Regions from separate parts of the Ideonella azotifigens genome, predicted to be linked through region 1. Evidence: predicted binding sites of a transcription regulator. Region 1 holds the regulator's gene; the other holds the start of a gene.
What was found. The regulator LexA, encoded in region 1, represses DNA repair genes until DNA is damaged. The targets are predictions, from matches to a motif close to ACTGTATNNNNATACAGT.
Positions count from the first base shown of each region.

Region 1 (14,727 bases):
GCAGTGCTGGGGCTGGACCTGGATGAACTGGGCGTGGCGGTGGCCCAGCACTGGGGGCTGGACGACAGCGTGCTGGCGCTGATGCGCCGCGTGCCGCCGAATGCCCCGGTGCGGACGGCGGACAGCGACACCGACAACCTGCGCACCACAGCCAGCTGCGCGGGTGAACTTGTCGATGCGCTGAACCAGCCCGCCACGCGGGTGCAGGCTGCGCTGCGCCAGGTCGTGCAGCGCTATGCGCGTGCGCTGAACCTCAGCGGGCGCGAAATGCAGGACGCCCTGCAACTGGAATTGCAGGGTGGCGACGCGACCGGCCTGCCGCATGGCAGCCCGCTGCCGGCCGTCGGAGAGAGTTCGTCTTCCGGGCTGCGCCGCCAAAACGTTTCTTGAAATTCACGCCCTTGCCGGCGTGCCATCCATGGCAGTACCCACTCCCGCCGCCACGCCGCAGCAACTGGGCCGCTTCACGCTGAAGGCCTTGCTGGGGCAGGGCTCGCAGGCCACCGTCTGGTTGGCCTGGGACCCATTGCTGCAGCGTGAGGTCGCCATCAAGCTGCTGCGCCCGGAAGTCACTGGCGACCAGCGCGACGCCTGGCTGGCCGAAGCGCGGCTGATGAGCGGCCTGTCGCACCCCAACATCGTGGCGGTGCACGAAGCCATGCAGGAAGGTGGCCGGGCCTGGATGGTGCTGGAGCGCGTCGAAGGGCTGACCCTGGCCGACCGCCTGGCGCGCCAGGGCGCGATGGCGCCGCGCGAAGCCGCCGAGATGATGCTGCAGGTGCTGGACGCGCTGGCCTGCGCGCACGGCCACGGCATCATCCACCGCGACCTGAAGCCCGCCAACGTGCTGCTGGCCCGCGATGGCCGCGCCCGTGTGATGGATTTCGGCATCGCGACACGGCTGTCGGCCGCGCCGGACGGCCGCATCGTTGGCTCGGTCGCGACCATTTCGCCCGAAGGCGCCAGCGGCCAGGCCGCCACGCCGGCGATGGACATCTTTGCCGCCGGCATGCTGCTCGGCCATGCGCTGCTGGGCCAGCCCATGCGCACCGGCATGGACGGCCTGACGCCGACTGCGATGCTGCAGCGGGCGGTGGCCGAGCCGGTCAGCTGGCCTGAACCGGCGCCGCAGCCGGTCGATGATCCCTTGCGTGCGCTGGTGCTGCGTGCGGTGGCGGCGCAGCCCGCCATGCGTTTCGAATCGGCCGCGGCCTTTCGCGAGGCGCTGGGCGGCTGGCTGAACCCCGAGGCGCCGCAGCCTGCGGCCAGCCACGCCACGCTGGAATTCCTGCTGCGCCGCATGCGACTGACCGGCGACTTCCCGGCGCTGTCGGATTCGGTGATGCGCATCCAGCGCGTGACCGCATCGGACAGCGAAAGCGTGCATGCGCTCTCGGCAGAGATCCTGAAGGACGTGGCGCTGACCCACAAGCTGCTGCGGCTGGTCAACACGGTGCACTTCAGCCACCTCGGCACTGGTGCCATCACCACCGTCTCGCGTGCCGCGGCGCTGGTCGGTTTCGCCGGCATCCGCAACATGGCGATGTCGGTGATGCTGCTGGAGCACATGCGCAACCGCAGCCACGCCCAGCGCATGAAGGAGATGTTCCTCGAAGCGCTGATGACGGCGATGGTGACCGACCAGCTGACCCCTCCTTCGCCGGAGCGCGAAGAAGCCTTCCTGGCTGGGATGTTCAGCCACCTCGGCCGTTTGCTGGTGGCCTATTACTTCCCGGACGAAGCTGAGCGCGTGCGTCTGCGCCTGGTGCCTCCCAGCGACGGCAGCAAGCCACGCCCGGCCTGGCACAGCCCGGCCGAAGCCCGCGCTGCGCGCGAAGTGCTGGGGCTGGACTTCGATGCGCTGGGCCTGGGTGTGGCCCAGGCCTGGGGCCTGCCAGACAGCTTGTGCCATGCCTTGCGCGTGGCCGAGGGCGACATGCCGCAGCGTGCGCTCGCCGGCACCGAGCGCTTGCGCTGGGCTGTGCGCGCCGCAGGTGAAATGGTGCAAAGCCTGCTGGCGGCCGATGCAGGCGAGGACCAGATCACGATGCGGCGGCTGGCCAGTGGCTACGTGCGTGGCCTGGCCATGTCGCAGGACAGCCTGGTGCAGGCGGTGCAGACGGCGCAGCAGCAACTGGCCGACCTGGCCACGACCATGGGCATCGAACTGCCGGCCAAGGCCCGCGCCCGGCGCCTGCTTGGCCAGGCCTCGGCGTCCGAAGCGACGGCCACCTTGGTGCTGCCCGATCCTGCCAGCGAAGCCCATGCGCAGGACCTGCTGGCGGCCGGCATTGCCGAGGTCACCGAAACCCTGGCGGGCGACGCTGTTGTGCTCAACGAAGTGCTGCGCATGATCCTCGAGACCTTGCTGCGGGCAATGAACTTTCGCCGCGTGGTGCTGGCAACGCGCAGCCCCCGCCAGACCGTGATGACCGCGCGGCTGGCGCTGGGGGAAGGTGCGCCGGAACTGGCGCGCCAGCTCAGCGTGAACCTGCAGCCGACCGGCACGATGGACTTGTTCGCCGCCGCTTGCCTGAAGGGCCTGGACACCCAGATCGCCGATGCCCGTGCGCCTGACCTTCAGGCCCGCCTGCCGGCCTGGTGCCGCGAGGCCGGTGCCAGGAGTTTTCTGCTGATGCCGCTGATGAGCAAAGGCGTGCCGCTGGGCATGATCTACGCGGACCGGGACCGCCCCATCGCGGTGGCGGACCGCGAGCTCAGCCTGCTGCGCACGCTGCGCAACCAGGCGGTGATGGCTTTCAAGACCGCGGGCTAACCCTAGGCCCAGTTAAACTTGAGCGGATGAGCATTTCCGACCCGAAGTCGGCTGGCAGCGCGCGATTGCGCGACCAGCGAGACTACCTGCGCTTGCTGGGCGCCCGTGTGACCGGCGGCGCCGCCAACCAGATGTTGATGGTGGCGCTGGGTTGGCAGATGTATGACCTGACCGGCAGCGCCTGGGAGCTCGGCATGGTCGGTCTTGCCCAGTTCCTGCCGGCACTGCTGTTGACCTTGCCGGCGGGGCACCTCGTTGACCGCCATGACAGGCGCCTGCTGGTGGCTGGCAGCATGAGCCTGCAATGCGTGGTGGCGGCGTGCCTGGCGCTGTCCAGTGTCGGCGGATGGGTCGGGGCCAACCTGATCCTGCTGCTCTCGATGCTGCTGGGCATGGCACGCGCGCTGCAGATGCCAGCCCAGCAAGCCTTGACGCCTACGCTGGTGCCGCCAGCGCTTTTGCCGCGCGCCGTGGCCGCCGCGAGTTCGGCCATGCAGGCCTCCATCATTGCCGGGCCGGCGCTGGGGGGCGCTTTGTATGCGCTCGGCCCCCGTGTCGCCAGCCTGTTCGGCCAGGGCGCAGCGGCGGATGCCGGTGTCGCCGGACAGGCCATGATTGGCGCGCACTGGGGTGCCGCGGTGGTCTACAGCCTGTCGCTGCTGCTGCTGCTTTCGGCGGTGTGGTGCGTGCTGGCGATCCGGCACCGGCCGGTCCAGAGCCTGCGCCCCGCGCCCGATCTGGCGCAGCTGACGGCCGGCATCCGTTTCATCTGGCAGCGGCCAGTGGTGCTGGGTGCCATTTCGCTGGACCTGTTCGCCGTGCTGCTGGGTGGCGCAACCGCCTTGCTGCCGATCTTCGCGCGCGACATCCTGCACACCGGCCCCGAGGGCCTGGGCCTGCTGCGGGCGGCGCCTGCGCTGGGCGCCGTCATCATCGGCGTATGGCTTTCGCGCATGCCCATCACCAGCCGGGCCGGGCATTGGCTGCTGGGCGCGGTGGCGGTCTTTGGTTTTGCGACCATTGCGTTCGCGCTGGCAACCTCGTTCTGGTTCGCCTTTGTGGTGTTGGCCATCAGCGGCGCGGCCGACATGTTCAGCGTGGTGATTCGCCAGTCACTGGTGCAGCTCGAGACGCCTGACGACATGCGCGGCCGGGTCGGCGCGGTGAATTCGGTGTTCATCGGCGCCAGCAACCAGCTCGGCGAGTTCGAATCGGGCGCCACCGCGGCCCTGCTCGGGCCGGTTGGCTCGGTGCTGCTGGGTGGCTTCGGCACGCTGCTCGTCGTGGCGCTGTGGTGGAAGCTGTTCCCGGCGCTCGCACAGCGGGATCGCCTGCAGCCCGAGACGGCACCGGTTTGACGCGGGGTCGGTTTGCGCTGTCAGGCCGCGGCCTGAGAGCGCGCCCAGACCTGCCGCTTCGCGTCAGGCCCCCCGAGGGGGATGAGAAAACTTGGGGCGGCCCTGCGTTTTCTCATGAGCCTTGTGGTTCCGCGTGCCGCGGCGCCGGGTGCAGCTCGCCGTGCACTTGCTTGCGCTGCGCGGTGTAGTCCCACCAGGGCCGGGGCGCGGCGCCCTGCATGAAATCGACAATCGCCATGAAGGTGTCCAGCACGCAAGGGTCCTGGTGCTTGCCGGTCAGTTTCTCCAGTTGGCGGTAAAGCTGCAGCGCGTCGTGCCGGGCCAGTTCGGCCGGATGCAGGATGCCCAGCGCGCGCAAGTCGCCGGCCATCGCCGGGCCCACGTTGGGCAGCTGCTCCAGCCGCTGGCAATCGGCTGCGGAGGCAGCTTTTGGGCTCTTGATCGCGCTCATGGGTTTTGACCTCGTCGGGGGCTCGCCTGCAGGAATACCTCCGGCCAGCGGGGTCAGAACATCATGTTCTGACGCAGCAGGCCCACCGCAATGCCTTCAATCTCGAAGGACTCGCCTGGCCTGACCTGGATGGGTTCGAAGTCCGGGTTCTCGGGCAGCAGCTCGATCAGCCCTGCGCTGCGCTGGAAGCGCTTGACGGTGACTTCATCGTCCAGCCTGGCGACGACGATCTGGCCGTTGCGGGCTTCGCTGGTCTTCTGCACCGCGAGCAGGTCGCCGTCGACGATGCCGGCGTCCCGCATGCTCATGCCCTTGACCTTCAGCAGGTAGTCAGGCCGGCTGGGGAACAGGCTGGCTTCGAGCAGGTAGGTCTGCGAGATGTGCTCCTGCGCCAGGATGGGGTGGCCGGCGGCCACGCGGCCAACCAAAGGCAGCGTGAGCTGCGCCAGGCTGGGCAAGGGCAGCGAAAACTGCTTGCCGCGCGCCTCGTTGAGCGCGCGTAAAGTGCCGCTCTGCAGACGAATGCCACGGGACGTGCCGCCCACCAGTTCGATCACGCCTTTGCGGGCCAGCGCCTGCAGATGTTCTTCGGCCGCATTGGGCGACTTGAAGCCCAGCTCGGTGGCGATTTCGGCCCGCGTGGGTGGGGCGCCAGTGCGTTCGATGGTGGTTTGCACCAGGTCGAGAATCTGCTGCTGCCGGGCGGTGAGCTTGGGACTGTCCATGAGCTTGCAGCCAGCGCGGGCGGGCTGAGGTTGTATCCAGTATCTGTATTTTTATCCAGACTTCCACAAAATGCAAAACGAATCAGTGGCCGTGTCCCATGTGGTGTTGCTGGGAACGGGCGGCACCATCGCCGGCCAGGCCGGCCGGGCCGATGACAACGTCGGCTACACCGCAGGGCAGATCGGCGTGGCGCAACTGCCGGCCGCGGTGCCGGCGCTGTCGCGCTTCTCGCTGCAGGCCGAGCAACTGGTGCAGCTCGACAGCAAGGACATGACGCACGCCGTGTGGCAGCAACTGGCGCTAGCCGTTGAACGACATCTCGCGCGGCCCGATGTGGCCGGCATCGTCATCACCCATGGCACCGACACGCTGGAGGAAACCGCCTGGTTCCTGCAGCGCACGCTGGCGCCGAGCAAGCCGGTGGTACTGACCGCGGCGATGCGGCCGGCGACCGCGCTGCTGGCCGACGGGCCGCAGAACCTGCTGGACGCCGTGACGGTGGCCGCCAGGCCTGGTGTGAGCGGCGTGCTCGCGGTGCTGGCCGGCCGGGTGCATGGGGCGCTGGATGTGCGCAAGTGGCACGGCTACCGCGTCGATGCGTTCAGCTCTGGTGATGCCGGTCCGCTCGCGCTGATCGAAGAAGGCGTGCTGAAGCCCTTGCGGCCCTGGCCGACGGACGAGGCCTTGCCGGCGCGCTGGCAGGCACCGGTGGCCGAGTGGCCGCGGGTGGAGATCCTCGCCAGTCATGCCGGCAGCGACGGTACCTTGGTCGAGGCGCTGCTCGGACTGGGCTGCCGCGGGCTGGTGGTGCAGGGCACGGGCAACGGCACGGTGCACCAGTCGCTGGAGCTTGCTTTGTGCAAGGCAGTCGCACAGGGCGTGGCTGTGCTGCGGGCCAGCCGCTGCCTGGGCGGCGGCGTGGTCGGTGCACCGGCCGACGCATTGCCAAGCGCCGCCGAGCTGACACCGGCCAAGGCGCGGGTGGAGTTGCTGCTGCGCCTGCTGGTGGGCGAGGGCGCAGGCGCTTGATGCGCCCATGAAAAAAAACGATGCGGGTGGCCCCGCATCGGCGCTCAGCTGTCAGCTGTCAAACGATACCGAGCGGCGCGTGATGCGCCGCCTCGGGCTCACTGAGCCGGCTTGAAGACCTGGTTCACGAATGGCGAGCCGCCCAGGTCGTTTTCGTCGAAGGCGAAGACGAAGATCTGGTTCGGGTTGTCCAGGCCGCCTACGTTGGCGAGGAAGTCGTTGTCGTTGGCGATGTAGAGGGTGTGCTTGGTCACGCCGTCGATCACCACGTCGTCGCCGAAGGCCATGCCTTCAAGCTTGGCGGGGATCTGCGTGTCGGCAAAGCCGGCGGCCATCAGCGTGGCGGCGATGTCCAGGAACAGCGTCTTGGTGACGGCAAACGGCTGCAGGTTGGCGGCGCCGCTCAGGTCGCTGATGTCGGTGGCACCGGCCAGGCTGAGCTTCCAGATCTGCTTGATCACCGCCTTGGAGCCATCGCCCAGGCCCTTGCCGTCGCGCTCCAGCACCAGGAATTCGTGGTTGTTCAGCGCCAGCAGTTCGCTGCTGTTGTAGTTCTTGTTGGTGGCGGCCAGGTGGTTGTCGTAGGCGTATTCGTGGGTCGCGCCGGTCTTCACGTCGATGGTGATGATGCGGTTCATGTTGCCGCCGTCACCGCCGTCCTGGATCAGCGGACTTTGCTCGAAGCCGACCAGGGTCTTGCCGTCCGGCGTGATGGCCAGGCCTTCCATGCCCTTGTTGGCCACCCGGCCCGAAGTGTTGCCGCTGATCTCGGCGGCACCTTGTGACGACAGGTTGGCCGCCGTGAACTTGGCCGGCAGCGTGAACATGCCCACGCGCTTGCCGGTCGTGCGGTTGAAGGTGTAGACGTAAGGGCCGTACTCGTCGGTGATGTAGACGAGGTTGGTGCTCTTGGAAACGCGAATGCCTTCCGGGTCAAGGCGAGCGTTCAACGCATCGGTCGAATTGCTGCCGGCAGCGAAGTTGTCCGAGCGGCCGGTGAAGTAGTGCTTCTGGCGGGTGTTCGCGGTGGGCACGGCCGGGCCGTAGTTCAGCGCGTCGGTCGAGAACAGTGGCGTGGTCTTCTGCAGCGTGATGCTCAGATCGAACGGCAGGCTGCCGCTGGTGGCGGGGCTCAGGCTCAGGTCCAGCGTGTGGAAGCGGGGGATGAAGGTGGTCGTGTCGTCCACGGCCGGATTCCACGCATTGGCGTTCGGGCCGCGGTCCGGCATGGCCAGGAAGGTGCTGCCGCCAGCCCAGGCCAGGCCTGAACCGATGCCGCCCAGCAGGTTGGCACTGACGCCGCTTTCCAGCGTGTTGGTGAAGCCGCTCAGGTCGGCGCTGGTGGCGGGCAGGCTGCCCTTGGCGATCAGCGTGACGGCGGCCTGGGCCGGCGACACGGCGGCCAGCGTGGTGAAGGTGGCGGCGGCCAGCGCGAGGGTCGAGATCGTGGCGTTTTTCATGACTGCTGAAGTTCCTCGTAAGAGGCCGGCAGTCTGTGGCGCCCGCGTGACGTCATCGTGACAACGCCGACCGAAGCGAGGCCTCGGTCGGCGCTGGATCGGGACCGCCCGGCGAGCCGGGCGCTTCGGCTTCAGACCACCGTGAGGCTGACGTCGATGTTGCCGCGGGTGGCGTTCGAGTACGGGCAGACCTGGTGCGCGGCGGCGACCAGCGCTTCGGCGGCGGCCTTGTCCATGCCCGGGATGCTGATGGACATCGCGACCTGGATGCTGAAGCCGGTCGGGATCGGGCCGATGCCGACCTTGGAAGTGATGGACACCTCGGCCGGCAGCGAGATCTTCTGCTTGCCGGCAACCGCCTTCATCGCGCCGATGAAGCAGGCCGAGTAGCCGGCAGCGAACAACTGCTCGGGGTTGGTGCCGGCGCCGCTGTCGCCGCCCAGTTCCTTGGGCGTGCTGAGGCTGAGCGACAGGCGGCCGTCGTCCGAAGCGGCGGTGCCGGTGCGGCCACCGGTGGCAGTGGCGGTGGCGGTGTAGAGGACTTTTTCGAGGGCCATGTTGATCTCCTGTTGAACGTTTGAGGGAGGAAGGGAAAGGTTCAGGCCTGGGCCTGTAGAAGTTGCTCCCGCAGCACCCTCAGGCGCTGGGTGAGCTGGGAAATCTCGTGCAGTTCGCACTGGATGGCGCACGCAACAGTGGGTGGGATGCGCAGTGCCTGCTCGCGAAGCTGGTGGCCGGCACGGGTGGGCTGCACGCGCACGCGGCGCTCATCCCCGGCGTCCCGCTGGCGGGTAATCAGGCCGGCGGCTTCCAGGCGCTTGAGCAGCGGTGTGAGCGTGCCGGAATCAAGGTTCAGCCGTTCACCCAACGCCGAGACGGTCAGCGCGTTGCCTTCCGGCTTCTGCTCCCACAGCACCAGCATCACGAGGTATTGCGGATAGGTCAGCCCCATCGGCTCGAGCAGCGGCTTGTAGAGCTTGGTCATCGCCAGCGAGGTCGAATACAGCGCGAAGCACAACTGGTGATCCAGCGCCAGCCAGTCGGCAGACGCGGTGTTCGCGGCGGCGGAGGTGGGGCCGTGTTCGGTGTCCATGAGTATTAATGTAGCTCGCAATTAAATTGCACACAACTTAAATGGTCTTTGCCTGACCACGTCGGCCGCAGCGCGGCTGTGCAGAGAGCGGCTCCGTAGAATGGGGGATGCCTTTTGTTCACCTGCGCAGCCACACCGAGTTCTCTGTTGTCGACGGCACCTTGCGGATCGATGACGCCGCCGCCGCTGCCAAGGCAGACCAGCAGATCGCGCTGGGCATCAGCGACCTTGCCAACATGTTCGGCACGGTGAAGTTCTACAAGGCTTGCCGTGGCAAAGGGGTGAAGCCCCTGATCGGCGCAGATGCTTGGGTCGAGCCGCTGGACAGCAGCGGCGACAAGCTGCCCAGCCGGCTGCTGTTGATCGTGCAGAACAAGCAGGGCTACCTGAACCTGAGTGAATTGCTGGCGCGCGCCTGGACAAGCAACGTGCAGCGCGCGCAGGCCTGGTTGACCTGGGACTGGCTGCGTGAGCTGGGCGAGGGTTTGATCGTGCTGTCGGGCGCCGAGTTCGGCGCCGTCGGCCAGGCCTTGCTGGCGGGTGATGCGGCCCGCGCCAGCGCTGCGGCGCAGGAGATCTCTGCCTTGTTCCCGCGCCGCTTCTACCTGGAACTGCAGCGTGGCGGGCTGCCGCACCACGAGGCGCTGGTGCGCGCCACGGTGCCGCTGGCGGCCGAGCTGGGCCTGCCGGTGGTCGCCACGCATCCGGTGCAGTTCCTGGAGCCGGCCGACTTCGAGGCGCACGAGGCGCGGGTGTGCGTGGCCGAAGGTGAAACCCTGGCCAACCCGCGCCGCGTCAAGCGCTTCTCGCGCGAGCAGTACTTCAAGTCGCAGGCCGAGATGGAAGCACTGTTTGCCGACATCCCGTCGGCGATTGCCAACACGATCAAGATCGCCGAGCGCTGCAGCCTGACGCTGGTGCTGGGCAAGCCTCAGCTGCCGAACTTCCCGACGCCGCTGCTCGAAGACGGCACGCACATGCCGATCGAGCAGTTCTTCCGCGAGGAAAGCTACGCCGGCCTGGAGCAGCGGCTGGCCATGCTGTACCCGGACCTGGCCAAGCGCGACGCCGAGCGCCCGCGCTACCTGGAACGCCTGGAGTTCGAGCTGAACACCATCCTGAAAATGGGCTTCCCGGGCTACTTCCTGATCGTGTCGGACTTCATCAAGTGGGCCAAGGCCAACGGCTGCCCGGTCGGCCCGGGCCGGGGTTCGGGCGCCGGCTCGCTGGTCGCCTACGCGCTGCTGATCACCGACCTGGACCCGCTGCTCTACAACCTGCTGTTCGAGCGCTTCCTGAACCCGGAACGGGTCTCGATGCCCGACTTCGACATTGACTTCTGCCAGGGCAACCGCGACCGCGTCATCGATTACGTCAAGGACAAGTACGGCCGCCAGGCGGTGAGCCAGATCGCCACCTTCGGCACCATGGCGGCCAAGGCCGCGCTGCGCGACATCGGCCGGGTGCTGGGCATGGGCTTCGGCCATGTGGACAGCATCGCCAAGCTCATTCCCGCGCCGCCCGGCAAGACGGTGACGCTGGCCAAGGTGCCGGAGAAGCCGGACGACAAGCTGATCTACGCCCGGCTCGAAGCGCCTGAGCTGGAAGTGCGCGAGAAGAACGAGGAGGAAGTGGCCGAGCTGCTGAGCCTTGCCGCCCGTGTCGAAGGCATGGTGCGCAACATCGGCATGCACGCCGGCGGCGTGCTGATCGCGCCCGGCAAGATCACCGACTTCTGCCCGCTCTACCAGCAGCCCGGCAGCGACTCGGCCGTCAGCCAGTACGACAAGGACGACGTCGAAGCCATTGGCCTGGTGAAGTTCGACTTTTTGGGCCTGGCCACGCTGACCATCCTGGAGCAGGCCAAGGACTTCATCGTCGCGCGTTACCCGGAACGCAAGGACTTCAGCTACGAGACGCTGCCGCTGGACGACAAGGCCGTCTACAAGCTCTTTTCCGATGGCCTGACCGAGGCGGTGTTCCAGTTTGAATCGCGCGGCATGCAGGGCATGTTGCGGGACGCCAAACCCAGCCGGCTGGAAGACCTGATTGCGCTGAATGCGCTGTATCGCCCGGGCCCGATGGACCTGATCCCCAGCTTCGTTGCGCGCAAGCACGGCCGCGAGCCTGTGGAGTATCCGCATCCGCTGGTGGAGTGGGTGCTGTCCGAGACCTACGGGATCATGGTCTACCAGGAGCAGGTGATGCAGACCGCCCAGGTGCTGGGCGGCTACAGCCTGGGTGGCGCGGACATGCTGCGCCGCGCGATGGGCAAGAAGAAGGCCGAGGAGATGGCCGAGCACCGCGAGATCTTCCGCAAGGGGGCTGCGGGCAACAACATCCCGCAGGACAAGGCCGACGAGATCTTCGACCTGATGGAGAAGTTCGCGGGCTACGGCTTCAACAAGTCTCACGCCGCCGCGTACTCGCTGCTGGCCTACCACACCGGCTGGCTCAAGGTGCACTACACGGCCGAGTTCTTCTCGGCCAACATGACGATCGAACTCGGCGACACCGACAAGCTCAAGGTGCTGCTGGCCGATGCGCAGAAGAACTTCGGCATCAGCTTCGAGCCGCCGAACGTCAACAACGGCGTCTACCGTTTCGAGCCGATGCCGGGCGCCGCCGGCCGCAAGCGCATCCGCTACGGCCTGGGCGCGATCAAGGGCACGGGGCAGGGCGCGATCGAGGCCATCGTCGCGGCGCGCGAGGCCGATGGTCCGTTCACCAGCCTGTTCAACTTCTGCAGCCGGGTCGACAAATCCCGTTGCAACAAGCGCGTGGTGGAGGCCCTGATCAAGGCCGGTGCCTTTGACGAGTTGCACCCCGACCGTGCCTGCTCGCTTGCCAGCATCGGCCTGGCCTTCGACTGGGCGGAGACACAGGCGGCCAATGCAAACCAGGGTGGCCTGTTCGATTTCGACGATGGCAGCTCGCACGGCTCGCACACCCAGGAGCCGCCGCTGGTGGCTGCCGAACCCTGGAGCGTGCGCGAGAAGCTGACGTTGGAGAAAGCGGCGATCGGCTTCTACCTCTCGGGTCACCTGTTTGACGAGGACGAGACGGAGGTGCGCCAGTTCTGCCGCCGCCGCATTGCCGACCTGATCGACGCCAAGGAGCCGCAGCTGCTGGCGGGCATCGTCAGTGACCTGCGGGTCATCAACGGCGCGCGCGGCCGGGTCGGCATCTTCAAGCTGGACGACAACAGCGAGCCCATAGAGGCGGTGGCCAACGAGGAAATGCTGGACCGCTACCGCGATCAGCTGCGCGACGACGAATTGATCGTCGTGCAGGGCAAGGTGCAGAACGACCGTTTCTCTGGCGGGCTGCGGCTCAACGTGGCCCAGGTCTGGGGCCTGGCCGGCGCAAGGGCGCGGTTTGGCCGGCACCTGAGCGTGGCGCTGGGCGAAGGCAAGTCACCGGCGATGGCCGAGGTGGTGCGCAGCCACCCCGCCAAACGCGAGCAGAGCGAGGAGGGCGACCTGGTGCATGGCCTGCCGGTCCGCGTGAAGCTCACGCTGCCGGGCGCCGACGCCGAACTGGAGCTGGGCGAGCAGGGCCGCTTCTGGCCTACCAACGAGGCACTGGCACAGTGGCGCGTGGTGACGGGTGGCCAGGCGCGCATCGTCTACGAATGAAGCCGGCGTAAGAATTGGTGTCTTTGGGCCTTGTCTGACAACGTGGGCGCCGGGTGCTGCGTTGGTCAGGCATGTTCAACACCGATGCCCCGACGCTCCGCCCCCAAGCGGCCCGTCGCCTCCCCATGAAAACAGCTTTTCCTGTGGCCGCGGCCCTGCTGGCATGTGGCCTGGCGGCATCCGCACCCTCGGCCCAAGCCTCGGTGGGCGTGTCCCTGTCGGTCGGCCAGCCCGGCTTCTACGGCCAGATCAACATCGGCGACTACGGGCGTCCGCAGGTCTATGCCGCAGCGCCGGTCTGGGTGAGCCCGGCGCCGCGCTGGGTTGCCCCGCCGCCGCCGATGTACCTCTACGTGCCGACGGTGCACCGAGCCAACTGGCGCTATTACTGCGGCCGCTACAACGCCTGCGGCCGGCCGGTCTACTTCGTGCGCGAGGACTGGTACCGCAGCCGAGTAGTGCCGGTGCACTACGAGCGCCGTGCATATCCGTACGAGTACCGCGACCGCTATCACGACAACTATCACGGTCACTACGACCATGGCTACGGCGGCGCACCGCGCCCGCCTTACGGTGGCCCGCCCCCTGGCGGCCCGTCCGGCCCGCCCACGATGCGCGGTGGCAACAACCCGTATTGATCCTTGGACCTGACCGCGAAAGCCCGGATTTGACGGGCTGTGGGGGGATTGTTCACGGCGCAGCGCCGCGCACCGCGGCCTAGACTGCGGCGATGTCCTCCCCTCCTGTCACCGGCCTGGTCCTGACGGGTGGCGGCGCGCGCGCCGCCTACCAGGTCGGTGTGTTGCGTGCCGTCTGCCAGATCCGCCGCGAAGCCGGTTGCTCGCGCAGCGAGAACCCGTTCCCTGTCATCACCGGCACCTCGGCCGGTGGCATCAATGCCGCGGCCCTGGCGGCGGGGGCGGACGAATTCGAGCTGGCCGTGGCCAGGCTGGCGTACATCTGGTCGCGCTTCAAGGCCGAGCAGGTCTACCGCACCGATTCGCTGGGCGTGATCCGCACTGGTGCAGGCTGGTTGACGATGATGTCCATCGGCTGGGCCATCAAGCGCTGGCGCAAGCTGCGCCCGCGCTCGCTGCTGGACAATTCGCCGCTGAACGAATTGCTGGACAATCTGGTGCCGGTGTCCCGGGTGCGGGAGTTGATAGAGCGCGGCCATGTGCGCGCGCTGGCCATCGCGGCGTCCAGCTACAGCACGGGCCACCACGTGACCTTTTACGATGCCGCCGAGCCGGTGCCGGGCTGGGTGCGCTCCCAGCGCCTGGCGGTGCACGGACCGATCACGGCCAGGCATCTGCTCGCGTCATCGGCGATCCCGTTCGTGTTCCCGGCGCAGTCGGTGAGTGTCGACGACGGGCCGCAGTGGATGGGCGACGGCAGCATGCGGCAGACCGCACCGATCTCGCCTGCGGTGCACCTGGGTGCCGACCGGGTGCTGGTGATCGGAGCCGGCCGCATGCATGAGCCGCCTGCCACCGAGCCGGTGGCCAGGGGCGAATATCCCAACATGGCGCAGATCGCCGGCCATGCGATGTCCAGCATCTTCCTGGATGCCTTGTCGGTCGACATCGAGCGATTGCAGCGCATCAACCACACGCTGGGCCTGCTGCCGCCGGAAGCGAAGCGCCACACGCATCTTCGCCCGATCGACATCCTGGTGATCTCGCCCAGCCAGCGGCTGGACGACATTGCCGCACGCCACATCAACACCTTGCCGCTGCCGATCCGCGCCTTGCTGGGTGGCGTTGGCGTCAGTGGCATGGGCCGCACGGCACGCGGCTCGGCACTCGCCAGCTACCTGCTGTTCGAGAGCGATTTCACGCGCGAGCTGATGGCGCTGGGCGAGGCGGACACGCTGGCTCGCCGCGACGAGGTCAAGGGCTTCCTCGGCTGCTAACGAGATGCCGCTGGCTTGACCGCCGCTGGGTAGGTTTGGCCCCGCACCGTCAGCCCCGAGGCCGACAACTTGCCGGCTCGCACCGGGCCGATGCCGGCCATGCGTTGCTGCAAGTCCAGCCAGTCCTTGAACGGCGCCTTTGCGCGCTCGGCCAGCAGCCGGCCCGACAGGTCCGGTCCGATGCCGATGACCATCTCCAGCTCGGCCTGGTTCGCGGTATTGACCTCGGTGCTGGCCGCGAAAGAGGGTGCCGCTGCAAACAGCGAAATCAGCAGCGCGAA
Region 1 covers NZ_JAJNKD010000005.1:183,172-197,898, forward strand. Annotated here, with positions in the region: gene LRH25_RS13465 (serine/threonine protein kinase) at 1-390, shown strand, start outside; gene LRH25_RS13470 (protein kinase domain-containing protein) at 419-2,776, shown strand; gene LRH25_RS13475 (MFS transporter) at 2,803-4,134, shown strand; gene LRH25_RS13480 (helix-hairpin-helix domain-containing protein) at 4,247-4,585, opposite strand; gene lexA (transcriptional repressor LexA) at 4,639-5,310, opposite strand; gene LRH25_RS13490 (asparaginase) at 5,381-6,340, shown strand; gene LRH25_RS13495 (esterase-like activity of phytase family protein) at 6,439-7,800, opposite strand; gene LRH25_RS13500 (organic hydroperoxide resistance protein) at 7,932-8,357, opposite strand; gene LRH25_RS13505 (MarR family winged helix-turn-helix transcriptional regulator) at 8,399-8,893, opposite strand; gene dnaE (DNA polymerase III subunit alpha) at 9,001-12,531, shown strand; gene LRH25_RS13515 (hypothetical protein) at 12,657-13,169, shown strand; gene LRH25_RS13520 (patatin-like phospholipase family protein) at 13,262-14,446, shown strand; gene LRH25_RS13525 (ComEA family DNA-binding protein) at 14,443-14,727, opposite strand, start outside.

Region 2 (14,727 bases), on a different contig from region 1:
GTCCAGCCGGCCGGCGCGCCAGCGGTAGGCGCGCGAGTCACCGAGGTGGCCGATCCAGACCTGATGGCCGCCGAACAAGGCGCCCACCAGCGTGGTGCCCATGCCGTTGTACTCCGGCACGGTTTGCGCTGCGGTGAAGACGGCGCGGTTGGCATGTTGTGCGGCAGCGGCCAGCGCGGCCTGCACGGCGGGGCTGGTGGGCGGGGTGGACTGGTCAGGTTGTTGCGCGGCCCATTCGACCAAGTGGTCCCGCATGACGCGTACCGCCATCTCGCTGGCGACCTCGCCGGCGTTATAGCCGCCCATGCCGTCGGCCAGCAGGCACAGCGACAGGCCGGGGTCGACCAGCACGGCGTCTTCGTTGTTGTGGCGAGCGCGGCCGGTGTCGAGCGCGCTGCTGTAGTCGAGGCTCAGGGGCACAGGCAGGAATCCTGAAATGTGAAGTGATGCCGGGCAGGCATTGTGCGCTCAAGCGTCATGGGCTTTGGTGCGGGTTTCGGGCAGCACCGTGCAGCTTGGCACCAGGAGACGAAGTTCACGCGCGAGTTGCGTGCCGTCCACATGACGCTGGCTGGCGTGTTTGGACAGCAGCCGGGCGATCACGTCGGCCAGCAGTGGCGGCAACTCGGGGCGCAAGGCATCCAGCCGCGGGGCGGGTTCAGTGGCAATCGCCACCAGCAGCTGGCCCATCGAGGCATGGGCAAACGGCAGCCGGCCGGTCAGCAGCTCGAACAGCAGCACGCCCAGCGCGTACAGGTCGCAGCGCCCGTCCAGCGGCAGGCCGCTGAGTTGCTCGGGCGCCATGTAGCCGGGCGTGCCGACGATCAGCCCGCTGCGGCTGCGCTCGGCGTCGCTGAGGCGGGCGCAGCCGAAGTCGCCCAGCTTCAGCATGCCGTTGGCCGGGTTGAACATCACGTTGGCCGGCTTCAGGTCGCGGTGCACCACGCCTTGCCGGTGCGCATGGGCCAGTGCCTCTGCCATGGCCGCGCCGATCTGCAGCACCAAGCCTTCCGGCAGCAGTTGCCCGGGTGTGGTGTAACGGATCAGGTCGCCGCCTGGCACCCATTCCATCGCGATCCAGCCATGCGCTTCGTGCGACTGGCTGACGACGCCCGATGCGAAGGTCTGCACGATGTGCGGATGCTGCAGGCGGGCTGCCGTTTCGGCTTCGTGCAGAAAGCGCTCACGGGTGTGTTCGCTGCCTTGCAGCCTCACCGTCTTCAGCGCGACGGGCTCGCCGGTGCGCGGCGCGTCTGCCAGGTAGAGCGCACCTTGGGGGCCCTGCACCAGCACCCGCTGCAGCGTGTAGCCGGCCAGTTTGCCCAGCGGCGGCGCTGGCGCTGCCGGCAATGCCGCGGATGTGGCCGGTTCGCTGGGCGGCGGCTGGCTGGTGGCGGGCCAGGCTTGCTGCCTGGCGCCTTGGTTGCGGCGGAACAGCTGCTGCCAGAAGCCCGGTTGGGCGGTTGCCATCGTTGGCGTTTCCCTTGGGTGAATTGGGGCTGGCTGACCTTAGCACAGCGGCAGCCCCGTCAGGTCCTGGGACTCGCCCACCCGCGGGGTGGCATACCTCCACGGGTGGATGCGGTGCGGCGCTCAGTGAGCCACGCCGGGCTGGGCCGCGTTGGTGTTGGCGCGGCGCTTGCGCCACCAGCCCGCAGCCAGCACGCCGACGACCACCACCGCATAGGTCAGCAAGCGGGTGGGCAGCGAGGCATCGAATACCGCGTCCAGCAGCGGCTCGTCGATCACCATCTTGGCGGCAGTGAAGGCCAGCACGCCGGCGCCGATGTAGGTGATGGCGGGGAAACGGTCCACCAGCTTCAGCACCAGGCTGCTGCCCCAGACCACGATGGGCACGCTGATCAGCAGGCCGATGATGACCAGGTCGAAGGCGCCATGCGCCGCGCCGGCCACGCCCAGCACGTTGTCGATGCCCATCAGTGCGTCAGCGACGACGATGGTCTTCATCGCGCCCCAGAAGGTGGTGGCGCCCCCGCCTTCATGACCACCTTCGTCGTTGGAGGCCAGCAACTGGTAGGCAATCCAGACCAGGCCCAGGCCACCGGCCAGCATCAGGCCGGGGATCTTCAGCAGCCAGACCACGACCACCGTCATCAGCGAGCGCACGACGATGGCGCCCACGGTGCCCCACAGGATGGCCTTGCCCTGCAGGTGCTTGGGCAGGCCGCGGGCGGCCAGGGCAATGACGATCGCGTTGTCGCCGGCCAGGACGAGGTCGATCAGGACAATGGCCAGCAGCGCTGAGAACCATTGGGCGGACAGGAATTCCATGTGTGTGCTCCAGGTTGTCGGTGGGTACGACACACCCTGTGATCGGGCGAGAGCCAAAGACGCGCCGGATCAACCGGACGGGGATGCCTTCGAACTCCCGACGCGTGTCGCGCGGGCGTGTCGAAGGTCTTGCTCGACAAGCGGCTGTTGCGGCCAGCTTGTCCGACAGACCGGGGGCTTGCGACCCCGTATTGACGACCTGCCGATGGGAGCTACTCCCCTTCAGGCCGCCATTATGCGGGACACCAAAGGAAAACCCCGCCGGGTGGCGGGGTTTGTCAGCGGAAAGCGGCCTTGTTTCAGCTGGCTTTGGCCTGCGCCGCGCGGTGCGCGCGCTGCTTCAGGAAGTGGCCTAGCGCAACGACGAACACGGCGCCGATGGCCCCGGCGATCTCTGGCACGATTTCCGGCTGCGGTCCGATCAGTGAGACCACGCCCGGGTCGGTCAAGGCCATTTCACCGGCCAGGTAGCCCAGCAGTGCAGCGCCCAGCGTGATGATGATGGGGAAACGGTCCATGACCTTCAGCAGCATCGTCGAGCCGAAGATGATCAGCGGGATGCTGATGCCCAGGCCCAGGATCAGCAGCAGCGTGTTGTTGTGCGCGGCGGCGGCCACGGCCAGCACATTGTCCAGGCTCATCACCAGGTCGGCCACGAGGATGGTGCGGATGGCCGTCATCAGGCTGGTGTGGCCGGTGCCGTGTGCGTCGTCCTCATCGTCGTTCTCCAGCAGCAGCGAGGTGCCGATGTAGACCAGCGCCACACCGCCCACCAGCTTCAGGTAAGGCATGGCCAGCAGCTTGACCGCCAGCAGCGTCAGCACGATCCGCATCACGATGGCGGCGGCGCTGCCGTAGAAGATGGCCTTCTTCTGCTGGTTGGCCGGCAGGGCGCGGGCAGCCATGGCGATCACCACTGCGTTGTCGCCCGAAAGCAGCACGTTCGCAAGGATGATGGAGCCGAGGGCGGCCCAGAAGGCGGCCGAAGTGATGTCCATGGCGTGGGTTCTCCCGAAGAATGATGTTGTGGGTGGCGGTGGCCCCGGCCGCCTGATGGCCGAATGAAAAAGGCCTGATGCGTCTGCATCAGGCCCTTGCGCAGGGCATCGACCTTGCGATCGATCCCTGGATTCTAGGCAAGCCTGTCAGGTGGCTGTCCGTGGTACTACGGACATCCCTAGGCTGTCGGCGCCGACCTTACAGCATGGCTTTCAGCAGCTTGGCCATTTCCGACGGGTTGCGGGTGATGGTGAAGCCACACTCTTCCATGATCGCCAGCTTGGCATCGGCCGTGTCTGCGCCGCCGGAGATCAGCGCGCCGGCATGGCCCATGCGCTTGCCGGGAGGCGCGGTCACGCCGGCGATGAAGCCGACGATGGGCTTCTTCATGTTCAGCTTGCACCAACGGGCGGCTTCCGCCTCGTCCGGGCCGCCGATCTCGCCGATCATGATGACGGCGTCGGTGTCCGGGTCGTCATTGAAGGCCTGCATCACGTCGATGTGCTTCAGTCCGTTGATTGGGTCGCCACCGATGCCGACGGCGCTGGACTGGCCCAGGCCGATTTCGGTCAGCTGTGCCACGGCTTCATAGGTCAGCGTTCCCGAGCGCGAGACCACGCCGATGCGGCCCTTGCGGTGGATGTGGCCGGGCATGATGCCGATCTTGATTTCTTCCGGCGTGATCAGGCCGGGGCAGTTCGGGCCCAGCAGCAGCGTCTTCTTGCCGCCGGCAGCTTCCTTGGCCTTCATCTTGTTGCGCACTTCCAGCATGTCCTTCACGGGAATGCCTTCGGTGATGCAGATCGCCAGGTCCAGGTCGGCTTCGACGGCTTCCCAGATCGCGGCCGCGGCGCCTGCCGGCGGCACGTAGATCACCGACACGGTCGCGCCGGTCTGGCCGGCGGCTTCCTTGACGCTGCCGTAGATGGGAATGTCGGAGAACTTCTCGCCGGCCTTCTTCGGGTTCACGCCGGCCACGAAGGCGTTCTTGCCGTTCGCGTAAGCCTGGCAGCCCAGGGTGTGGAACTGGCCAGTCTTGCCGGTGATGCCCTGCGTGATGACCTTGGTGTCTTTGTTGATGTAAATGGACATGGTGCCCCTCGTATGCGGTGTACCGCACCCGATCCCCCGAGGGGATCACGCCCAGCTTGGGGCGGCCCGGCGCTCGGGCGTGGTGCGATGGTGTGGATGGGAGTCAGGCGACGGCGGCGACGATCTTGGTGGCCGCTTCGGCCATCGTGTCGGCCGCGATGATGGGTAGGCCGCTTTCGGCCAGCATCTTCTTGCCCAGGTCTTCGTTGGTGCCCTTCATGCGCACCACCAGCGGCACCGACAGGTTCACCGCCTTGCAGGCCGTGATCACGCCGGTGGCGATGGTGTCGCACTTCATGATGCCGCCGAAGATGTTGACCAGGATGCCCTTGACTTCCGGGTTCTTCAGCATGATCTTGAAGGCTTCGGTGACCTTCTCGGCAGTGGCGCCACCACCCACGTCCAGGAAGTTGGCCGGCTCGCCGCCGAACAGCTTGATGGTGTCCATGGTGGCCATCGCCAGGCCGGCGCCGTTCACCAGGCAGCCGATGTTGCCGTCCAGGCTGATATAGGCCAGGTCGAACTTCGAGGCTTCGACTTCGGCCGGATCTTCTTCGTCCAGGTCGCGGTAGGCGACGATTTCCGGGTGGCGGAACAGGGCGTTGGCGTCGAAGTTGAACTTGGCGTCGAGCGCGATCAGGTTGCCCTTGGAGTCGCAGTTCAGCGGGTTGATTTCCACCAGCGACGCGTCGGTGTCCATGTAGCACTTGTAGAGCTTGGCGAACAGGTCCACGGCCTGGTCCACCGAGGCGCCGGTCAGGCCGATGGCTGCGGCAATCTTCCTGCTCTGCTCGGCCGTCAGGCCCACCAGCGGGTCGATCATCTCGGTGACGATCTTCTCGGGGGTCGAGTGCGCAACTTCCTCGATGTCCATGCCGCCTTCGCTCGAAGCGATGAAGGCGACCTTCTGCGTGCCGCGGTCGGTGACCAGCGAGACGTAGAGTTCATTCTTGATGTCGGCGCCTTCTTCGATGTAGAGGCGGCGCACTTTCTGGCCTTCCGGGCCGGTCTGGTGCGTGACCAGCTGCATGCCGAGGATCTGCTCGGAGATGGCCTTGACGTCGTCCATCGTGCGCGCGAGCTTCACGCCGCCGCCCTTGCCGCGGCCGCCAGCGTGGATCTGGGCCTTCACGACCCAGACCGGCCCGCCCAGCTTCTGGGCGGCTTCCACCGCCTCTTGCACGTTGAAGGCCGGGATGCCCTTGGGCACCGGCACACCGAACTGGCGCAGGATTTCCTTGCCTTGGTACTCGTGAATCTTCATGGGAGGGTCTTTGCGTGAGTGCGAAAACGGGGAAGGAGCAGCGGCAGTGCCGGCTCAGCGGGAAATGCTGCCAGCGGGACCGGCGCGCAATTTTGCGGCAGTTTCGTCGGCGGCGGCCTGACGGAACCAGCGGGGATAGTGCAGTCTGACCACCTCGCCATCGGTGACGAGGGCGTGGCAGCGGTCGAGCTGGAAAGGGGGTTCGTCGCCCTGGCCGTGGGTGTCCAGCACCTCGCCGGCAAAAGCCTGGACGACAGCGGTGGGCAGCAGGTCGCCCATTTCGGTCAGGTGGGTGCAGCCGCGAACGCCGCCCACGCGTTCGCGCAGCGCGCGCTTGAAGCCTTGCATCAGGTTCAGCCCGGCCAGCCTGCCGTAGGCGTCGCCGTGCTGGTTGCAATGGCCCGGATAGGGCGTGGCGCGGGATTCTGCGCCCGCTTCGAGGATGTTGAAGCGGGTGTCGACGACCAGCCGCAGCAGCAGGTCGTGCACTGGCTCGCCAGCCGGGCGCACCCCGTTGGCGGTGCTGATCGGGTGGGTCTTGATGTCCGTAATGCGGGCGTCGACTTCCCACAGCCCGTCGTCGCGAGCGAACACGGTCACGCTGATCGCACGGTGGTGCTTCAGCTGGCGGGTGGGGGATGCAGCGGGCAAAGGCATGGGGACAGCTGCCCCGAACCGGGCCAGACAACCAAAGATTTTACACCCTTGCTGCATCGCAGCATGCCCGTTCCCTCAAGTGACCTGATGACTTGCCGGCGCGAGGCCAGTCCTCACGAGCAGCGTGTAACCCGCATGTACCTGGTTTCGGGCATCACCTGGATGCCCGCGAGCAGTGCGAGTCAGTCGTCTTCCCTGTCGCCCACAACCCGCCGCACCACGTCCCCAGCAAAGCCGCGCGCGGCGAGGAAACGCATCTGCCTGGCCCTTTCGGCAGCTTCGCTTGCAGGGGTGTCACCAAAGCGTCGGCGCCACACCTCGCGGGCGCGTGCCAGCTCGGTCTGTCGCAGCTGCAGCGCGGTTTCGGCATCCAGCGCCACACCATGCTGCGCCAGTTCCTGCTTGATGCGCATCTGGCCCAGCTTGCCGGCGCGGGCGTTGACGCGGCTCTCGATGAAGCGGGCGTCGCTTTGATAGCGCTGCGCTTCCAGCCAGTCCAGCACTTCGTCGACCTCTGCGCCCAGGTTTTCCTGCGCCAGTTCGTGCATGCCGGCATCCCCATCGTCATCCGGCCCGGCCGATGAGCTGGATGCGGCCGGATCGAGGCCAAAGGCGGTGGCGAAATCCAGGCCGGCGGCGCGCTCGGCCGCGCGGCGCTGGTCTTCGGCCAGCCAGGCAAGGCGCTTGCGGCCATGGGCCAGCAGCTTGGTGCGCAGCTCGGCACGGCTGTGTTCGCGCCGCGCCAGCAGTGCCAGCGCCTGGGCCTTCAGGCTGGGAGGAGCGGTCTTCACGGCGGGACGGGCAGAAGGCGCCAGGAGATGACGCCTGGGCGATGGCTGGCGCCACCGCCAAGTGCCAGCGGCGGCTCAAGCCGGCTGCTGGCCGCGGTTCATGCTGCCGCAGTGCCCGCCGCCGCGTTCAGCAGCGGCACGCCCAGTGCAGCGCGCACCTTGTTTTCGATCTCGCGCGCCAGGTCGGCGTTTTCACGCAGGAATTCGCGCGAGTTGTCCTTGCCCTGGCCGATCTTCTCGCCGTTGTACGAATACCAGGCACCGGACTTGTCGACGATCTTGGCCTGCACGCCCAGGTCGATGATCTCGCCTTCGCGGCTGGTGCCTTCGCCGTAAAGAATGTCGAACTCGGCTTCCTTGAACGGCGGAGCGACCTTGTTCTTGACGACCTTGACGCGGGTCTCGTTGCCGATGACCTCTTCGCCCTTCTTGATCGAGCCGATGCGGCGGATGTCCAGTCGCACCGAGGCGTAGAACTTCAGCGCATTGCCACCGGTGGTGGTTTCCGGGCTGCCGAACATCACGCCGATCTTCATGCGGATCTGGTTGATGAAGATCACCATGCAGTTGGACTTCTTGATCGTCGCGGTCAGCTTGCGCAGCGCCTGGCTCATCAGCCGGGCCTGCAGGCCGGGCAAGGAGTCGCCCATTTCGCCTTCGAGTTCGGCCTTGGGCGTCAGTGCGGCGACCGAGTCGACGATGATCAGGTCGACCGCGCCGGAGCGGCACAGCGAATCGACGATCTCAAGCGCCTGCTCGCCGGTGTCGGGCTGGCTGATCAGCAGTTCCTGCAGGTTCACGCCGAGCTTTTGCGCGTACTGGATGTCCAGCGCGTGTTCGGCGTCGATGAAGGCGGCCACGCCGCCGAGCTTCTGCATTTCGGCCACGACCTGCAGCGTCAGCGTGGTCTTGCCCGAGGACTCAGGGCCGTAGATCTCGACCACGCGGCCGCGCGGCAGGCCGCCGACGCCCAGCGCCACGTCCAGGCCCAGCGAGCCGGTGGAGACGACCTGGATGTCCTCGATCTTTTCGCCATCGCCCAGGCGCATGATCGAACCCTTGCCAAACTGCTTCTCGATTTGCGAGAGGGCCGCTTGCAGGGCCTTGGACTTTTCGGGGTTCAGCGTATTGGCGGGGGCGGGGGCATTCATGCAAGTCTCTCCTGGTGATGGCCGCGATTATGGCAGAAGCTGGATATTCGTACAGTATCTTGGCGCCACGATTTGCGAGATTGCATCATGTCGCGTGGGCGGCACTGTGAACCTCGCCACCTAGAATCAAACGAGTCGGCCAGCAGGCTGCGAGGAGACAAGGCAATGCGCATCCTGATAGCCGAAGACGACCAGGTCCTGGCCGATGGCTTGCTGCGCTCGCTGCGCGGCGCCGGTTATGCGGTGGACCAGGTCGGCAACGGCAGCGAGGCCGACGCTGCCCTGGCGGCCCACGAATTCGACCTGGTGATCCTGGACCTGGGCCTGCCCAAGCTGCATGGCCTGGAAGTGCTGCGCAAGCTGCGCGCCCGCGGCACCTCCACGCCGGTGCTGATCCTCACTGCGGCCGATTCGGTCGAGCAGCGTGTCAAGGGCCTGGACCTGGGGGCCGATGACTTTATGGCCAAGCCGTTTTCGCTGCAGGAGCTCGAAGCGCGGGTACGCGCGCTGACCCGGCGCGGCCTGGGCACGGCCTCCAGCGTCATCAAGCACGGCCCGCTGACCTTCGACGCCACCGGCCGCGTGGCCTACATCAATGACCAGATGATCGATCTGTCGGCGCGCGAGATCAGCCTGCTGGAAGTGCTGCTGCAGCGCGCCGGTCGGCTGGTCAGCAAGGACCAGCTGGTGGCCCGGCTGTGCGAATGGGGCGAAGAGGTCAGCAACAACGCGATCGAGGTCTACATCCACCGCTTGCGCAAGAAGATCGAGCAGGGCCAGATCCGCATCGCCACGGTGCGGGGCCTGGGCTACTGCCTCGAAAAAATCGCCGCCTAGAGGCCCATGCGGCTGTTGCCCTCCGCCCGCCCTGCGCCTTCGGCCGACAGCAGCACGCCACGCGAACAACGCTCGTTGTTTGGTGAGATCCTCGACTGGATGCTGGCGCCGCTGCTGCTGCTGTGGCCGATGAGCGTGGCGCTGACCTGGCTGGTGGCGCAGAACATCGCGGCCCGGCCTTACGACCGCGACCTGGGCCAGCTGGCCCACATGGTCTCGCGCCAGATGGCGGTGGAGCTGGCGGCCAATCCTGGCCTGCCGGTGCGGCTGCCGGAATCGGCCGCGGTGCTGCTGCGCAGCGACGAAGTCGACCGGGTGTATTTCCAGGTGCTGGACGCCCAGGGCCGCCTGATCACCGGTGACCGTGACCTGCCGCCGGTCGACGGCGAGCGCAGCGCACCGGGCGAGCTGGCCTGGCGCGACGCCGAGGTGCGCGGCGAGCCGGTGCGCGTGGTCAGCCTGCGGCCGCTGCAGGTGGACGGCAACGCTTCGCAGCCGTGGCCGGTCGCGCTGGTGCAGGTGGCCGAGACGCTGGACAAGCGCTCGCGCCTGGCCACCGAGATCATCAAGGGCGTGATCCTGCCGCAGTTCGTGATCCTGCCGCTGGCGGTGCTGCTGGTGTGGTTTGCGCTGGCGCGTGGCATTGCGCCGCTGAACCAGTTGCAGCAGCGCATCCGCCAGCGCGAGAGCCACGACCTGAGCCCGATCGAGGAACACGACGCGCCTGAGGAAGTGGCGCCGCTGGTGCGCTCGATCAATGACCTGCTGGCCCGGCTGGACCAGAGCATGGGCGCGCAGAAGCACTTCCTGGCCGACGCTGCGCACCAGCTGAAGACGCCGCTGGCGGGGCTGCGCACCCAGGCCGAGCTGGCCCAGCGCGAGATCGATGCGGGTGGCGACGTGCGTTCGGTGCGCCGCTCGCTGCAGCAGATCTCGCTGTCCAGCCAGCGTGCGGCCCACATGGTCAACCAGCTGCTGGCGATGGCGCGCGCCGAGGACCACGAACAGGCCCAGCGGCGCCAGGTGTTCGGCCTGGTGCGGCTGGCCATCGACACGGTGCAGGACTTCGTGCCGCGGGCCATGGAAAAGCGCATCGACCTGGGCTACGAGGGCCCGGATGCCAGCGAGCGGGTGGCGAAGCTGCTGGGCCAGCCGCTGCTGGTGCGCGAGCTGGTGCGCAACCTGGTCGACAACGCACTGCAGTACACCCCCGAGGGCGGCACGGTCACGGTGCGGGTGTTCGCCGACCCGTTTGGCCAGGTCATGGTGCTGCAGGTGGAGGACAACGGCCCGGGCATTGCGCCGGCCGAGCGCGAGCTGGTCTTCCAGCCGTTCTACCGCGGCCTGGGCACCAACGTGGATGGCAGCGGCCTGGGCCTGGCCATCGTCAAGGAAATCGCCGACAAGCATGGCGCCACGGTGAGCATCGAATACGCCCGCCAGACGCCGCAGCACGAAGGCCTGGGCACCTTGATCACCTGCCGCTTCCCGATCGCGCCAGCCGTGCCGGCGGCGTAGCAGTTCAGAAGCGGATGGAGACGCCGGCGCCCCACTGGAAATCGGCGGTTTCGCGAGTCAGGCCGCGCGAGGCGGCGAGGTCCAGCTGCAGCGAATCGGTCACCAGGTAGCTGGCGCCGAAGTCAAGGCTGACGACCTTGCCGCCGTTGTGCTTGGCGGCGAGTTGCTGGCCGGCGATTTCGACGAAGCTGTGCCAGGCCGGCCCCCAGCCCTTGCCCAAGGTGACGGCGAAGATGCCGGCGGCAAAGCGCTTGCCGTCCTCGGTCTTGTCGGCGACCAAGCCCGGCATCACGCCGACCGAGAAGTCGTGCGGCAAATCCCATTCGGCGACAAAGCGCAGCGAAGGGCGCACGCCCTGGCCGCGGAAGTCGCGGCTGCCCGAAGCCAGGTCGGCGTGCAGCAGCCAGGCCATGCCCGGTGCGCCAGTCTCTTCGTCGCCCTCCTGCATGCGCCACTTCAGGCCCAGCGAGGTGTCGGCAAAGCCGTGGGTGGTGGTGGTGTCGGCGGTCGTGTCCTGCGTGCGGCTGTGCATCGCGCCGTCGGTCTCGATTCGCAGTTCCAGCGCGTCACTGACGCCCAGGCGCAGCAGCGTCGGCGTGCTGCGGGTGCGGGTCTTCAGGCCGCTGCCGTCCTGGCGCTCGCTGCTGAAGCCAGTTTCGATCTGGAAGCGGCCGCGGCCGACCACGTCGCTGGATTCGACGAAGTCCGGCCGGTCGGTGACGATCTCGTCGCCAGCAAAGGCCGAAGGCAGCGCGCAGGCCGCCAGCAGCGTCAGCATGGCAAGCTGGGGGAAACGGAACAGGGGCAGGGCAGCAGCCATGGGATTTCCTCGCGAGGAAGCCCCGCACCCCTGGCATTTCGGCGCGTTGGCGCCGGAACTGAAGCGGCTCGCCCGAAGGCCTCAGCTTTGCATCAGCCGCCGGCTGCGGGCGATGGACATCAGCATGCCCATGGCCAAGCCCAGTGTGACCATCGCGGTGCCGCCGTAGCTGATGAAGGGCAGCGGAATGCCCACGACGGGCAGGATGCCGCTGACCATGCCCATGTTGACCATCGCGTAGGTGAAGAAGCTCATCGTCAGCGCACCGCCCAGCAGCCGCGTGAAGGCGGTGGGCGCCTGCGCGGCGATCACCAGGCCGCGCGCCAGCACGAAGGTGAAGCAGGCGATCAGGCCCAGCGTGCCCATCAGGCCGAATTCTTCTGCATAGGCGGCGAACACGAAGTCGGTGGTGCGCTCGGGAATGAACTCCAGATGGGTCTGCGTGCCCTTCATGAAGCCCTTGCCGGTCGGGCCGCCGGAGCCGATGGCGATCATGCCCTGGATGATGTGGAAGCCCTTGCCCAGCGGGTCGGTGGTCGGGTCCAGCAGGGTGCAGACGCGGTGCTTCTGGTAGTCCCGCATGGCAGGCCACTTCACGTCGTCTTGGCAGATGCGGTCACCCGACATCACCAGCGCTGCGACGGCGATGGCGCCTGCCAGCAGCACCGGCAGGATCAGCTTCCAGGACAGGCCGGCGAAATAGATCACGTACAGGCCGCCGGACAGGATCAGGATGGCGGTGCCCAGGTCCGGCTGCTTGACGACCAGGCCCACCGGCACCAGCAGCAACAGCCCGGCGACGACGAAGTCCAGCGTGCGCAGCTGGCCCTCGCGCTTCTGGAACCACCAGGCCAGCATCAGCGGCATCGCCAGCTTCAGCAACTCGCTGGGCTGGATCACGATGCCCACGTTCAGCCAGCGTGTCGCGCCCTTCTTGGTCACGCCGAACAACGCGGTGGCGATCAGCAGTGCCACGCCAACGGTGTACAGCGGCACGGCGACGCGCATCAGCTTTTGCGGCGGCACCTGGGCCACGGCAAACAGGATGAACAGCGCCAACAGCATGTTGCGGCCGTGGTCGACGAAACGGGTGCCGTGGTCGTAGCCGGCCGAGTACATGGTCACCAGGCCGATGCCGCCCAGCAGCCCCAGCCCCAGCAGCAGCGGCAGGTCGAAGCCGTAGAAGACCGGCAGCACGCGGCGCCACAGCGGTGGACGTTCCAGCACAACGCTCACTGGTGTATCCCTTCGCGCTGACGCGCTGCGATTTCGCCCTTGGGGCGGCCCTGCGGGCTCATGGCGGGCCTCCCGAACTGGGCTTGGGTGCCGGCGCCAGCACCGGCAGCACCGCGCTGGCCGGCTTGGGCGGCACCGGCTTGGGGGCGGGGGCGGAAGCGGACGCTGCGGCAGAAGCAGCGCCGGAAGCAGGCGTTTCAGCGCTGCTGGCTGCAAGGGCAGCTTCGCTGGCGGCCAGCTCGGGCGTGGGCACCAGGCCCATTGCGACGCTGGCGCCGGTGCCGGTGGGCAGCGGAATGTCCGCCGGGTTGCGCGGCTTGCCGACCGGCGCGGTGGCCTTGCCCTGGCGCACCAGCGCCATGTCTTCTTCGCTGGGGTACTCGTTCCTCAGCACATAGTCGAACACGCGGCGCGCGATGGGCGCGGCCGAGGTCGAGCCGAAGCCGGCGTTCTCGACGATCAGGGCCAGCGCGACGCGGGGCGCTTCGAGCGGCGCGAAGGCGATGTAGAGCGAGTGGTCGCGCTTGCGCTCGTCGGCCTTGATGTCCTTGTAGGTCTGCCCCGCTCGCAAGCCGATCGCCTGGGCCGTGCCGGTCTTGCCGCCACTCTGGTAGGCGGCTCCGGCGAAGACCGCACGCGAGGTGCCTTCGAGCGTCACGCCGTTCATCGCGTTGCGGATCACGTCGACATCGGCCGGCCGCAGCGGCAGCGCGCTCAGCGCGTCGCTTGCGATGTGGCGTTGATCGTGCTTGACCACGTCCTCGATTTCACGCACCAGCCGCGGCTTGTAGCGCTGGCCGCCTGTCGACAGCGTCGAGACGGCGGTGGCCAGCTGCAGCATCGTGAAGCTGTTGTAGCCCTGGCCAATGCCCAGCGAGATGGTTTCGCCGGGAAACCACTTCTGGTTCGCCGGAGTCTTCGCAAAGTAGCGACGCTTCCAATCCTGCGAGGGCAGCACGCCGGTCACCTCGCCTTCCAGGTCGATGTCGGTTTTGCGGCCGAAGCCGAAGGGTTCCAGTTGATCGTGGATCAGGTCCACGCCCATCTCGTTGGCCAGGCTGTAGAAGTAGACATTGCTGGAGGTGACGATGGCCAGGCGCATGTCCTTGGGGCCGGCGCGGTCGCCCTCGGCGCTGCCGAAGGTGCGGCCGCCGAAGCTGTAGGTCAGGTTGTCCTGGATCACCACGCTGGGCGAGCGCTTGCCGGTGTTCAGCGCAGCCATCGCCATGTAGGGTTTGAAAGTCGAGCCCGGCGGATAGGTGCCGCGCATGGCCCGATTCAGCAAGGGCTTGTCGGGGTTCTCGTTCAGATCGCGCCAGGAGTCGGCATCGATGCCGTCGACGAACAGATTGGGATCGAAGGTCGGCTTCGAGACGAAGGCCAGCACCTCGCCGTTGCGCGGGTCGATGGCCACCAGCGCGCCGCGGCGCTCGCCGAACAGCTCCTCGACCATCGCCTGCAGCTTGATGTCGATCGACAAGTGCAGCTCGTTGCCAGGCGTGGGTGGGCGGCTGTTGAGCCGGCGCACTGCACGGCCACCGGCCGAGGTCTCCACCTCTTCATAGCCGGTCGCCCCGTGCAGCTCGCTTTCGTAGCTCTGCTCCAGCCCCAGCTTGCCGATGTATTCGGTGCCGCGGTAGTTGGCCAGCACGTCGTCGTCCCAATCCTCCATGGCCTTTTTCTCAGCCTGGTTGATGCGGCCGATGTAGCCCAGCATGTGGGACCCAGTGTCACCCAGCGGGTAGTTGCGGAACAGCCGTGCCTTGATGTCCACGCCGGCAAAGCGGAAGCGCTGGGCCAGGAAGCGCGCCACTTCCACGTCGGTCAGCTTGGTGCGGATGGGCAGTGACTCGAAGCTCTTGCTTTCTTCCATCTGCCGCTTGAAGCGGCGCCGGTCTCGCGGCTGGATCTCCACCACCTGCGTCAGCGCATTGATCGTCTCTTCCAGGTTCTCGACCTTGGACGGGGTGATCTCCAGCGTGTAGGCGGTGTAGTTCGAAGCCAGCACCACGCCGTTGCGATCCAGGATGCGGCCACGGTTGGGCACCACCGGCAGCACGGCGATGCGGT
Region 2 covers NZ_JAJNKD010000002.1:232,637-247,363, reverse strand. Annotated here, with positions in the region: gene LRH25_RS05755 (Stp1/IreP family PP2C-type Ser/Thr phosphatase) at 1-420, opposite strand, end outside; gene LRH25_RS05750 (serine/threonine-protein kinase) at 469-1,470, opposite strand; gene LRH25_RS05745 (TerC family protein) at 1,594-2,292, opposite strand; gene LRH25_RS05740 (TerC family protein) at 2,592-3,290, opposite strand; gene sucD (succinate--CoA ligase subunit alpha) at 3,490-4,383, opposite strand; gene sucC (ADP-forming succinate--CoA ligase subunit beta) at 4,487-5,647, opposite strand; gene LRH25_RS05725 (DUF2889 domain-containing protein) at 5,702-6,304, opposite strand; gene LRH25_RS32990 (regulatory protein RecX) at 6,487-7,095, opposite strand; gene recA (recombinase RecA) at 7,194-8,246, opposite strand; gene LRH25_RS05705 (response regulator) at 8,412-9,083, shown strand; gene LRH25_RS05700 (sensor histidine kinase) at 9,090-10,601, shown strand; gene LRH25_RS05695 (transporter) at 10,606-11,421, opposite strand; gene rodA (rod shape-determining protein RodA) at 11,503-12,657, opposite strand; gene mrdA (penicillin-binding protein 2) at 12,716-14,727, opposite strand, start outside.
Region 2: a site for LexA is predicted at 8,285-8,302, ahead of recA (recombinase RecA). Genes of this name have one in related genera too.